DNA from 2 places in the Streptomyces sp. NPDC087906 genome. Region 1 is predicted to be linked to the other one. Evidence: riboswitches for the same ligand, from Rfam matches in the RefSeq annotation. Region 1 holds a riboswitch; the other holds the start of a gene.
What was found. Region 1 has a riboswitch for S-adenosylmethionine ahead of ACZ63I_RS25740 (aminotransferase class V-fold PLP-dependent enzyme). Riboswitches for the same ligand answer to the same signal wherever they lie in the genome.

Region 1 (6,092 bases):
CCGACTCAGCACCGCTTGCGGGCTGCTCCACGATCCGTCACCCCACTACCCCTTTCGGGCGGCTCCCTCAGGAGCCGGCGCCCGGCCTGTCCACCAGCTCGATCTGATCCACCGCGTTGCACCAACGGCACCGCACGGACTCGATGGTCTCACTGACCACCTCGCGCTCCTCGACCTTCGGATCCCCTGCCAGGTCCAGATGGACGTACTCGACGGCCTTCGACGTACGTGTCACGTCGAACCGGGTGAGATTGCCGCACAGGGCACAACGCCACCGCTGCTCGGAAGTCGGCTGGGGAACCGTCGCCATCGTGCCGTCCTCTTCTCGTCGCCCGCCACCGCCGTTGCCCGCGGTGGCGTAACCCTACGGCCTTCCGCTTACCCACCGCCTACCCCGAACCCCGGCGAGGCACTCTGTACCGGTACGCCCCCGTACGACATGCTCTGTCAGTGAAAAGGTGGCGGACGACGGACGACGGCCCTGTGGTGACCTACGGCCTGATCGGGCTGTGCTGTCTGGCCTTCCTGGCCAGTCCGCTGTCCGGCTTCAATCCGGTGTACGGGAGAGGCGACGCGCTGCTCGCGGCGCAGAGCGCCTACTTCGAACGGTGGGGCGTCATCCCGAGCCAGTTGCTGACCGGGTCACCGCACGCGCTGCTCACCCCTCTCACCGCCCTGTTCGTGCACGGCAACTGGCTGCACCTGCTCGGCAACATGCTGTTCCTCTACGTCTTCGGCGCGATGGCCGAGGAGCGCATGGGCCGGCTGCGGTTCGCCGTGTTCTACCTCGTCGTCGGCTACCTCGCGCTGACCGCCTACGCCGTCGCCAACGCCTCGTCGCAGGAGACCCTGGTCGGGGCCTCGGGGGCGATCGCCGGCGTGCTCGGTGCCTTCCTCTACCTCTTCCCCAAGGCGCGGGTCACCAGCCTCTTCCCGTTCCTCTTCTTCCTGCCGCTGCGCTTCCCCGCCTGGATCGTGCTGGTCTTCTGGTTCGCCCTGCAGTACGTGGCGCAGCAGCAGACCCCGCCGGACGGCCCTGCCGTCGCCTATCTCGCGCACCTCGTGGGGTTCGGCGGAGGGTTCCTCTACGCCTGGGTGCGGTACTGGCGTACCGATAGAGTGGGGGGTCAGACCGGGGCCACCGAGGGAGAACGCCAACCGTGATCACCGCGATCGTGCTCATCAAGACCAGCGTGGACCGGATCCCCGAGATCGCGGAGGCCGTCGCGGCGCTGGACAGCGTCAGCGAGGTCTTCTCGGTGACGGGGACGTACGACCTGATCGCCATGGTGCGCGTGGCCAACCACGACGACCTGGCCGATGTCATCCCCGGCAGCATCAGCAAGATCAAGGGCGTCGAGGCCACGGACACGCACGTGGCGTTCCGTACGTACTCCCAGCACGACCTGGAAGCGGCCTTCTCGATCGGCCTCGACGCCTGAGTCCGCGCGGCCGGGCGCGTCCCGGTCCTTACGCGGCGTCGCGGTCCGGGACGCAGCGGCCGTCCTCGGTGCGGTAGCTCCACCGCGCGCCGTCGCGCACCAGCTCCGCCACGGCCGCCACGAACCGCTCCACATGCTCGTCGGGGGTGCCGGCGCCGAAGCTGACCCGGATCGCGTTCAGCGAGCGCTCGCCGGGCGCGGCCTCGGGGGCGCCGCACTCCCCCGGCTCCTGCGGGTCGCTGTCCAGCAGCGTCCGCACCAGCGGGTGCGCGCAGAACAGGCCGTCCCGCACCCCGATGCCGTACTCGGCGGAGAGCGCCGCCGCGAAGTGCGAGCTGTTCCAGCCCTCGACCACGAACGAGATGACGCCCACCCGGGGCGCGTCGTCCCCGAACAGCGACAGCACCTTGACCCCCGGCACCTCGGCGAGTCCGGCCCGCACCCGGCCGACCAGCTCCTGCTCCCTGGCCACCAGCGAGTCGAAGCCCGCATCGGTGAGCGCCTTGCAGGCGGAGGCGATGGCGTACACCCCGATCACGTTCGGCGAACCCGCCTCGTGCCGGGCCGAGTTGGCGTGCCAGTCGACGTCCACGCCACCGTCGTCGCGGCGCGTGACCTTACGGCTGGCGCCACCGCCCGCCAGATACGGCTCGGCGGCCAGCAGCCAGTCGGCGCGGCCCGCGAGCACCCCGGAGCCGAACGGCGCGTAGAGCTTGTGTCCGGAGAAGGCCACCCAGTCGACGTCCAGCGCGGCGATGTCCACCGGGTGGTGCGGCGCGAGCTGCGCGGCGTCGAGCACGATCCGCGCGCCGTTGGCGTGCGCGGCAGCGGCCAGTTCCCGTACGGGCCACAGCTCGCCCGTCACGTTCGAAGCCCCGGTCACACAGACCAGCGCGGGCCCCTCACCGGTGCGCGCGGCGAGCGTCCGCTCCAGGATCTCGACGGCCTGGGCCGGGGTCCTGGGCGCGTCCAGGTACGTCACGTCGCTCACACCGGAGGCCCGCCACGGCAGCAGCGCGGCGTGGTGCTCGGTCTCGAAGACGAAGACCTGACAGCCGGCCGGCACGGCGGCGGCGAGCAGGTTCAGCGAGTCGGTGGTGGAGCGGGTGAAGACGACCTGGTCGTCGGCGCGGCAGCCGAGGAACTCGGCCACGGTGCGGCGGCTGTTCTCGAACAGGTCGGTGGAGAGCTGCGACAGGTAGCCGGCGCCGCGGTGCACGCTGCCGTAGTACGGCGCGTACGCGGCGATGTCGTCCCACACCCGCTGCAGCGCGGGCGCGCTGGCCGCGTAGTCGAGCGCCGCGTAGCTGACCTCGCCGCCGGTGACCAGCGGCACGCTGACGTCGCGTCCGAGGACGGGCAGCGGGGCGGTGGTGGTGACGACATCGGAAAACACGGACATGCCAGACTCCCTGGGGACCAGGACCCCACAGCAGAGAGGGGTCCGCGCTTGCCGTAGACCTCGCTGCCTACGGCCTGGTCTTCACCCGGGGCACCCCGCCACGGACGGAGGGTTGCCGGACAGCAAGCCGGGGCCTTAACGCTGTCACTCATGACCTTGGAAAAGAGTCTGGCACAGGGTGCCGCCCGGCCTCAACCTCGTTCCACGTTCCGGACAGGGGTGAGACCGGGCCGCACACCACGGCCCGCGCGCGCCTTACACGCGCTGCGAGGCCGCCACCCAGCGCTCCAGCGTCCGCCCCGCGGCGCCCGAGTCGATCGACTCCGCCGCCCGCGCGAGCCCCGCCGAGAGCTGCATCGTGAGCGGGTCTCCCGTCTGGTCGAGCGCCACCAGGGCAGCCGCCGCGTTCAGCAGCACGGCGTCCCGTACGGGCCCTTCCTCGCCCGCCAGCACCCGGTGGGCCACCTCGGCGTTGTAGGCGGCGTCGGCGCCGCGCAGCGCCTCGACGGGGACGATTTCCAGGCCGACGTCGCGCGGGTCGAACGCCTCCTCGGTGACCTTGCCCTCACGGACCAGCCAGACCCGGGACGTCGCCGTCGTCGTCAGCTCGTCGAGCCCGTCGTCGCCGCGGAAGACCAGCGACGAGTTGCCGCGCTCGGCGAACACGCCGGCCACGATCGGCGCCATCCTCAGGTCGGCGACGCCGACCGCCTGGGCGCGCACCCGGGCCGGGTTGGTGAGCGGCCCGAGGATGTTGAAGGTGGTCTGGGTGCCGAGCTGGGCCCGTGCCGTCGCCGCGTGCCGCAGCGCGGGGTGGAACTTGACGGCGAAGCAGAAGGTGATACCCGCCTCCTCGGCGACCTCGACCACCCGCTCCGGCGTCAGCTCCAGATTGACGCCGAGCTGCCCCAGCACGTCCGAGGCGCCGCTCGCCGACGACGACGCGCGGCTGCCGTGCTTGACCACCTTCGCGCCGGTCCCGGCCACGACGATCGACGCCATGGTCGAGATGTTGACGGTCTTCGCCATGTCACCGCCGGTACCGACGATGTCGACGGTACGGCCGGGCACTTCGATGGTGCGGGCGTGCTCGTACATGCTGCGGACGAGCCCCGAGACCTCCTCGACCGTCTCGCCCTTCGCCCGCAGCGCCACGGCGAAGCCGGCGATCTGCACGTCGGTCGCCTCGCCGCTCATGATCTGGTTCATCGCCCAGGCGGTGTCCTCGACGGACAGGTCCTGGCCGCGCATGAGCGGGGTGAGGACGCCCGGCCAGGTGCGGGCCGCCACGGTGTCGCCTCCGACGGGGGTAACAGCGCTCATGCTCGCTCCTGGGTGTCTGGGGACCGGCCGCAGGGCCGGTGCGACGTGGCCGACGTGGCCGACGTGGCGGCAAGCCTATCGGCGCGCACCGGCGGTGAGATACGCCGAGGGGACGGCCGAGGGCCCCGGCCGGCCCCCTCGCGGGGTGCCGGGCCGGGGCCCTCGGTGGTGTCGGCTGTCGGGCCGGGGATCAGTGGTGGCCGTGGCCGCTCGTGATCTCCTTGTACTCCTCGGCCGTGGGCTTGGGGATCTGGTTCCCCTCGCCGTAGTAGCCCTTGCTGAGCTTGACCCTGGCCTTCTCGACGGGCGAGACCTTGCGCTCGACACCGTTCTCGTCGGTCGTGGGGCCGATCTCGTCCGGCGTGTACTGCTCGTGCGCCGTGAGCTTGTACAGGTCGCCCTGGGCGAGCGGGGTGTGCACCTCGACGAACTCGCCGTGCGGCAGCCGCTTGATGACCCCGGACTCGCGTCCGTGCAGCACCTTCTCGGCGTCCCTGCGCTGGAGTCCGATGCAGATCCGCTTGGTGAGGATGAACACCAGGACCGGGGCGACGAAGAACGCGATCCGGATGACCCAGGTGATCGTGTTGATCGACAGATGGAAGTGCGTGGCGATGAGGTCGTTGCCACCGCCGGCCAGCAGGATCATGTACCAGGTGATCCAGGCGACACCGAAGGCGGTGCGCGTCGGGGCGTTGCGCGGCCGGTCCAGGATGTGGTGCTCGCGCTTGTCGCCGGTGACCCAGGACTCGATGAACGGGTACACGGCGATGGCGGTGAGCACCAGCGGCAGGAGCAGCAGCGGGATGAACACGCCGAGCACGAGCGTGTGTCCGGCGAAGTTGATCTCCCAGCCGGGCATCGCTCGGATCAGGCCCTCGGGCATGCCCATGTACCAGTCGGGCTGGGCGCCGGTGGACACCTGGTCGGGCCGGTAGGGGCCGATGGCCCAGATCGGGTTGACCGAGGCGATGGCGGCGACGATGGCGATGACACCGAAGACCAGGAAGAAGAACCCGCCGGCCTTGGCCATGTAGACGGGGAGCAGCGGCATGCCGACGACGTTCTTGTTGGACTTGCCGGGGCCCGCGTACTGGGTGTGCTTGTGGTAGACGACCAGGATCAGGTGACCCACGATCAGGCCGAGCATGATGCCGGGCAGCAGCAGGATGTGGACCGAGTAGAACCGGGCCACGAAGTCGCCGCCGGGGAACTCCCCGCCGAAGATGAACGTCGAGAGGTACGAGCCGACGATCGGGACGGAGAGGATCGCGCCGTCCACGAACCGGACGCCGGTGCCGGAGAGCAGGTCGTCCGGGAGGGAGTAGCCGGTGAAGCCGGTGAACATACCGAGGACGAACAGCAGGAAGCCGAACATCCAGTTGATCTCGCGGGGCTTGCGGAACGCGCCCGTGAAGAACACGCGCATCATGTGCACGAACATGCCGGCGAGGAAGATCAGCGCGGCCCAGTGGTGGATCTGCCGGATCAGCAGACCGCCGCGGACGTCGAAGCTGATGTGGAGCGTCGAGTTGAACGCCTCCGACATCCGGATGCCCTGGAGCGGGACGTAACTGCCGTGGTACACCACCTCGTTCATCGACGGGTGGAAGAACAGCGTCAGATACACACCCGTGAGGATGATGATGATGAAGCTGTAGAGGCAGATCTCCCCGAGCATGAAGGACCAGTGGTCCGGGAAGATCTTGCGCATGTTGGACTTGGCGAGGGTGTAGATCCCCAGCCTGCCGTCGGCCCAGTCGGCGAGCTTCTCGCCCGCAGGCGCCGTACGGTTCGTCTCGTCAGTCGCAGTACTCATCCGCGCTCCCAGAAGGCAGGACCGACAGGCTCGTCGAAGTCGCCGAGTGCTTGCAGGTTACCCTCACTGTTCACGCCGATGCGCAGTTGCGGAAGGGCGTGGCCGG
Region 2 (6,092 bases), on a different contig from region 1:
ACGTGCTGCCCCAGCTCGACGGCAAGCTCTCCGGCGACTCGATCCGGGTGCCCGTACCGGTGGGCTCGATCGTCGAACTCAACACGACCGTCGCGCGCGACGTCACACGCGACGACGTGCTGGCGGCGTACCGCAAGGCGGCCGAGGGGCCGCTCGCCGGGGTGCTCGAATACTCCGACGACGCGCTCGTGTCGTCCGACATCACCGGCAACCCGGCCTCGGCGATCTTCGATTCGGCCCTCACCCGTGTCGACGGCAGGCACATCAAGGTCGTGGCCTGGTACGACAACGAGTGGGGCTTCTCGAACCGCGTGATCGACACGCTCGAACTCCTCGCGGCCGGCTGACGCGACGGTCGGCTGACGCGACGGTGGGTTGACGCAACGGCCGGCTGACGCGACAGCCGGCGCTCACTCCAGCGCGCGCAGCGCCTCCAACTGGTCCAGGAACCAGCGCTGCGGCGGCAGGGCCGTAGCCGCCGCCGCGAGGCGCTTCGTGCGCTGCGCGCGTTCGTCGTCCGGCATCGTCAGCGCCGTGTGCAGCGCGGCGGCCGTCGCCGAGATGTCGTACGGGTTCACCACCACGGCGTCCTCGCCCAGTTCCTCGTACGCGCCCGCCTCCCGCGACAGCACCAGCGCGCAGCCGTCGTCGGAGACCACCGGGATCTCCTTCGCGACCAGGTTCATCCCGTCCCTGATCGGGTTGACCAGCGCCACGTCCGCCAGCCGGTACGAGGCGAGCGAGCGGGCGAAGTCGTCCTCGACGTGCAGGACCACCGGCAGCCAGCCCTCCTGCCCGAACTCCGCGTTGATCTCCTCGGCGACCCGCTGCACCTCCGCCGTGTACGAGCGGTAGACCGCGAGGTCCTGCCGGGACGGATAGGCGAAGGCCACATGCACCACGCGCCCGCGCCACTCCGGACGGTCGGTCAGCAACTGCCGGTAGGCGAGCAGGCCGCGCACGATGTTCTTGGACAGTTCCGTGCGGTCGACCCGGACGATCGCCTTGCGCGGCGCGCCGTCGGACGCGCCGATCTGCTCCCGCAGCGACACGAGCCGGTCGTCCACGTCCGCGCGGTGCGCACGCTCCCGCAGGAAGTCCGCGTCGGCGCCCAGGCCGTGCACGCCGATCTGCGTGTTGCCGGTGCCGCCGAGCAGTTCCGTACAGCAGGCGGTGAACGCGTCGGCCCACCGGTGGGTCAGGAAGGCGGCGCGGTCAGCGCCGAGGATGCCGCGCAGCAACTGGCGCGCGATGTCGTCGGGCAGCAGCCGGAAGTAGTCCACCGGCGCCCACGGCGTGTGCGAGAAGTGGCCGATCCGCAGATCGGGCCGCAGCGCCCGCAGCATCCCCGGCACCAGCGCCAGGTGGTAGTCCTGCACCAGCACGGCGGCGCCGTCGCCCGCCTCGTCGGCCAGGGCCTCGGCGAAGGCGCGGTTGTACGCCTCGTAGCCCGCCCACTGGGCGCGGAACTCCGGGCCGAAGGCCGGTTCGAGCGGGGTCTGGTAGAGCATGTGGTGGACGAACCAGAGCGTGGAGTTCGCGACGGCGTTGTACGCGTCGGCGTACACCTCGGGCGCGATGCCCAGCATCCGCACCCGCTGGTCGCCCGTGTCGGCCTGGTCGAGCCGGCCGCCGGTGCGGCGCACCGCCTCGCGGTCGCCGTCGCCGAGCGCGGCGCAGACCCACACGGCGTCCGTGTCGGGACCTATGGCGGACAGGCCGGAGACCAGCCCGCCGCCGCCGCGCCTGGCCTCCAGCTCTCCGTCGTCACGGAGGGTGTACGAGACGGGGCCGCGATTGGACGCGACGAGTACCTGGGCGGCTTGCTCGGAGACCATGTGCCGAAATCTAGCCCGTCCAGGAAACGCTCAAACGTACGGGCGGGTCACTCGTCGCGCCTGCCCCGACCGAACCCGCGGCCCACGCCGCGCGCGGCGGCCAGCGCGACCACCCCTGCCGCGAGCAGCGCGAGCGCCACCCCGCCCAGCAGCCAGAGCTGTTCGGCGGCGCCGCCCGCCTCGGCCATGCGGCCGCTCGACACGGCGGCGGCGTGCCGGGCGTCAAGAACGTCACTCAGACCCAGAACGTCACTCAGACCCATGCCGGTCAATCTAGGTAAAAAGAATGATTATGGATGGTTACGCCGCGCGACGAGACGCGTACTCGGCGATCTCCCGCATCGGCGGCCGCTCCTCCGTGTCCACCGCGTACGTGCGCGGTACGAACCCGTCAGCGCCCCGCTCGAACTGCGTCAGCTCCGGGCGCACCAGATGCGCCCGGGACAGCCGGAGCTGCGCCGTCCGGTAGATCGCCGCCGCCATCCGACCGAGCGCCCGGTCGTCCTGGTGGCGGTGGACGCGCACCCCCACGTCGACCTGGCCCAGCGCGTCGAGCCCCACCGTGTGCAGCGCGTCCACCAGCAGCCCCAGCTCCACGCCGTACCCGACGGGGAACGCGAGCTGTTCGAGCAGCGAGCGGCGTACCGCGTACTCGCCGCCCAGCGGCTGGACGAAGCCCGCCAGCAGCGGCCAGTGCAGATTCAGCAGCGGGCGCGCCACCAGCTCCGTGACCCTGCCGCCCTGGCCGACCCCGCCGCCTTGGCCGACCCCGCCGCCCTGGCCGACCTGGCCGACCCTGCCGCCCTGGCCGCCGCCCCGCAGCCGCGCCGCCGCGTCGTCCAGCGGCCGGTCGTACATGGCCTTCACGAACTGCATGTCCTGGTCGGTCAGCAGCGGGCCCACGATGCCCGAGACGAAGTCGGCGGAGAACCGCTTCAGATCGGCGTCCACGAAGCACACGATGTCGCCGCTCGTCACCAGCAGCGAGCGCCACAGCACCTCGCCCTTGCCGGGCAGCGCGGGCAGCCGGGGCAGGATCTCGTCGCGGTGCACCACCCGCGCGCCCGCCTTCGCCGCCACCTCGCCCGTACGGTCCGCCGAACCGGAGTCGATCACCACCAGCTCGTCGACGAGAGGCACCTTTTCCATCAGCTCGCGCCGGATCACGGACACGATCTCGCCGACCGTCTCCTCCTCGTCGAGTGCCGGGAGCACGACGCTCACGGTGGTGCCACGTGTGGCCTTGGCCACCAGCAGCCGGTCGGGGCTGCGGTCCGAGGCGGACCAGGAACGGCTGGTCAGCCAGCGTTCCACCTCTTCCAGCACGATCGGCTCTCCCTGCGCGTGATCCATCTCGCGTCGCGGACGGCTCTCTCAACTGTCCGTTCCTTCGGTTACAGTCTTGAACAACGCAGATGTCCTTCGCATGCCGGGGTCATCACGCGTGACAAACGCACCGGACCCCGGGTCCGGCGCCATACCGCTCATCCAGAGGGGCAGAGGGAACGGCCCGTTGAAGCCCCGGCAACCCTCCCGCCGACCGCGAGGTCACGGTGGGGAAGGTGCCAATTCCGTCTTGCGGCGAAACGCGCCGCGAGGAAGATGAGGAGAAAGGGCCTCGCCTCATGGCTGTGCAGACCGTCCAGAACACTGTCGACCTCGGACCCGCCGTCGCACTCTCGTGCCGCGAATGCGGAGAGCGTTTCGACCTCGGCCCCATCTTCGCCTGCCAGAGCTGTTTCGGGCCGCTCGAAGTGGCGTACGACCTGCCGAGCGGCACCCCCGAAGAGCTGAAGAAGCGCATCGCGGCAGGCCCCAACAACATCTGGCGCTACGCCCCGCTGCTGCCGGTTCCGGCCGATGTGGCCGACCACCCGAACATCAACCCCGGCTTCACGAAGCTCGTCAAGGCCGACAACCTCGCGCGTGAGCTGGGCATCATCGGCGCCCTGCACGTGAAGGACGACTCCGGCAACCCGACGCACTCCTTCAAGGACCGGGTCGTCGCCATCGCCGTCGAGGCCGCCCGCGCCTTCGGCTTCACCACCCTCTCCTGCTCCTCCACCGGCAACCTCGCGGGCGCCGTCGGCGCGGCGGCGGCGCGGGCCGGTTTCCGCTCCTGCGTCTTCATCCCGCACGACCTGGAGCAGGGCAAGGTCGTCATGGCCGCCGTGTACGGCGGTGAACTCGTCGGCATCGAGGGCAACTACGACGACGTGAACCGCTTCTGCTCCGAGCTGATCGGCGACCCGCTGGGCGAGGGCTGGGGCTTCGTCAACGTCAACCTCCGTCCTTACTACGGCGAAGGCTCCAAGACGCTCGCCTACGAGATCTGCGAGCAGCTCGGCTGGGAGCTGCCCGACCAGCTCGTCATCCCGATCGCCTCCGGCTCGCAGCTCACGAAGATCGACAAGGGGCTCAAGGAGCTGATCAAGCTCGGTCTCGTCGCGGACAAGCCGTACAAGATCTTCGGCGCCCAGGCCGAGGGCTGCTCGCCGGTCTCCGCCGCCTTCAAGGCCGGCCACGACGTCGTACGGCCGCAGAAGCCGAACACCATCGCCAAGTCGCTGGCGATCGGCAACCCCGCCGACGGCCCGTACGTGCTGGACATCGCCCGGCGCACCGGCGGCGCCGTCGAGGACGTCAACGACGAGCAGATCGTCGACGCGATCAAGCTGCTGGCGCGCACCGAGGGGATCTTCGCCGAGACCGCGGGCGGGGTGACCGTGGGCGTGACGAAGAAGCTCATCGACGCGGGTCTGCTGGACCCGACGCTCACCACCGTCGTCCTGAACACGGGCGACGGACTGAAGACCCTCGACGCGGTGGCTCCCACGACCGGGCCGACCGCGACCATCAAGCCCAGCCTCGACGCGTTCCGCAGCGCCGGCCTGGCCGGCTGAACCCGCCGCCCACTACCTCAGGAAGGCACGCCACCATGAGCGTCAAGGTCCGTATCCCCACCATCCTCCGCACGTACACCGGCGGCCAGGCCGAGGTCCCGGCGGAGGGCGCCACCCTCTCCGAGGTCATCCAGTCGCTGGAGGCGAACCACCCGGGCATCGCGGCCCGCGTCCTGGACGACGAGGGCAAGCTGCGCCGGTTCGTCAACGTGTACGTGAACGACGACGACGTGCGCTTCGAGGGCGGCCTGGAGACGGTCACCCCCGAGGGCGCCGGAATCTCCATCATCCCGGCGGTCGCGGGCGGTTGCTGACCATTTGTCGGCTGCGCTGAGTGACGCCCGGTGCCCCCTCCGCGAGAGAAGCGGAGGGGGCACTTCCATGTGGTTGAGCGCGCTACTATTCGGGAAGCGCCGCCCCCGCCCCGCCTCCGCGCGTGCCGGGCGCATATGAGAACGCGACAACATGGCGCCAAAGTCCGGATGCCCTTTGCCACTGTTACGTGCGCTTTGCCTGGCCCGACTTGCCCCGGAACGCTGTGAATTCACCGCTTCGCGTGATCGGCCATGCCCAGAATTCTCGTCTAATTGACCTGTTGCAGAGGGCAGTTGGGCAGATACATTCAGCCGCGGTCGACGCGTTCCGGCGCGAAGTGCGGTCCCGCGCAGGGGCCAGTAATAGGGGAGTTAGGCATGGCTCAGGGCACCGTCAAGTGGTTCAACGCGGAGAAGGGGTACGGCTTCATCGCGGTCGACGGTGGTGCGGATGTATTCGTCCACTACAGCGCGATCCAGATGGACGGTTACCGCACCCTTGAAGAAGGTCAGCGAGTGGAGTTCGAGATCTCGCAGGGCCAGAAGGGTCCGCAGGCGGACATGGTCAAGCTCGCCGTCTGATCCCGGCGCGATCGGCCACCGACGCATCACCGGCACTCACGCCGAGAGGCCCGCACCCTGACACCGGGGTCCGGGCCTCTCGTGCGTCCGGGCGTCCCCTCTCGTGCGTCCTGGTGTCCCCTCTCGTGCGTGTGGACCAGGGGGGCGGAGCTTGCACTCTCGGGGGTCGAGTGCTAATCATTGGCGTTAGCACTCTGCACGTGAGAGTGACAACTTATGGACCTCGTCAGCGAGGCCCGAGAGCCGGTGGGGCAAGGAACCGCAGGGCTCTCAGGCCGTCCGTCGCGGGCGCGGACGCGGTCCGGAGAATCCACCCCAGTCCGGGAGGACCACTTCACATGGCCAAGATCATCGCGTTCGACGAGGAGGCACGGCGCGGTCTCGAGCGCGGGATGAACCAGCTCGCCGACGCCGTCAAGGTCACCCTTGGCCCCAAGGGCCGGAACGTCGTCCTA

Region 2: another riboswitch for S-adenosylmethionine. It lies ahead of thrC (threonine synthase); the one in region 1 lies ahead of ACZ63I_RS25740 (aminotransferase class V-fold PLP-dependent enzyme).

Annotation. Positions count from the first base shown of each region.
Region 1 covers NZ_JBVJLC010000009.1:270,088-276,179, reverse strand. Annotated here, with positions in the region: gene ACZ63I_RS25760 (NYN domain-containing protein) at 1-31, opposite strand, end outside; gene ACZ63I_RS25755 (hypothetical protein) at 68-310, opposite strand; gene ACZ63I_RS25750 (rhomboid family intramembrane serine protease) at 451-1,164, shown strand; gene ACZ63I_RS25745 (Lrp/AsnC family transcriptional regulator) at 1,161-1,442, shown strand; gene ACZ63I_RS25740 (aminotransferase class V-fold PLP-dependent enzyme) at 1,471-2,844, opposite strand; SAM riboswitch class IV at 2,884-3,000, opposite strand; gene trpD (anthranilate phosphoribosyltransferase) at 3,100-4,167, opposite strand; gene qcrB (cytochrome bc1 complex cytochrome b subunit) at 4,358-5,986, opposite strand; gene qcrA (cytochrome bc1 complex Rieske iron-sulfur subunit) at 5,983-6,092, opposite strand, start outside.
Region 2 covers NZ_JBVJLC010000001.1:671,949-678,040, forward strand. Annotated here, with positions in the region: gene gap (type I glyceraldehyde-3-phosphate dehydrogenase) at 1-347, shown strand, start outside; gene ACZ63I_RS02990 (alpha,alpha-trehalose-phosphate synthase (UDP-forming)) at 411-1,838, opposite strand; gene ACZ63I_RS02995 (hypothetical protein) at 1,886-2,101, opposite strand; gene ACZ63I_RS03000 (glucosyl-3-phosphoglycerate synthase) at 2,139-3,164, opposite strand; SAM riboswitch class I at 3,320-3,447, shown strand; gene thrC (threonine synthase) at 3,464-4,741, shown strand; gene ACZ63I_RS03010 (MoaD/ThiS family protein) at 4,777-5,055, shown strand; gene ACZ63I_RS03015 (cold-shock protein) at 5,434-5,637, shown strand; gene groL (chaperonin GroEL) at 5,976-6,092, shown strand, end outside.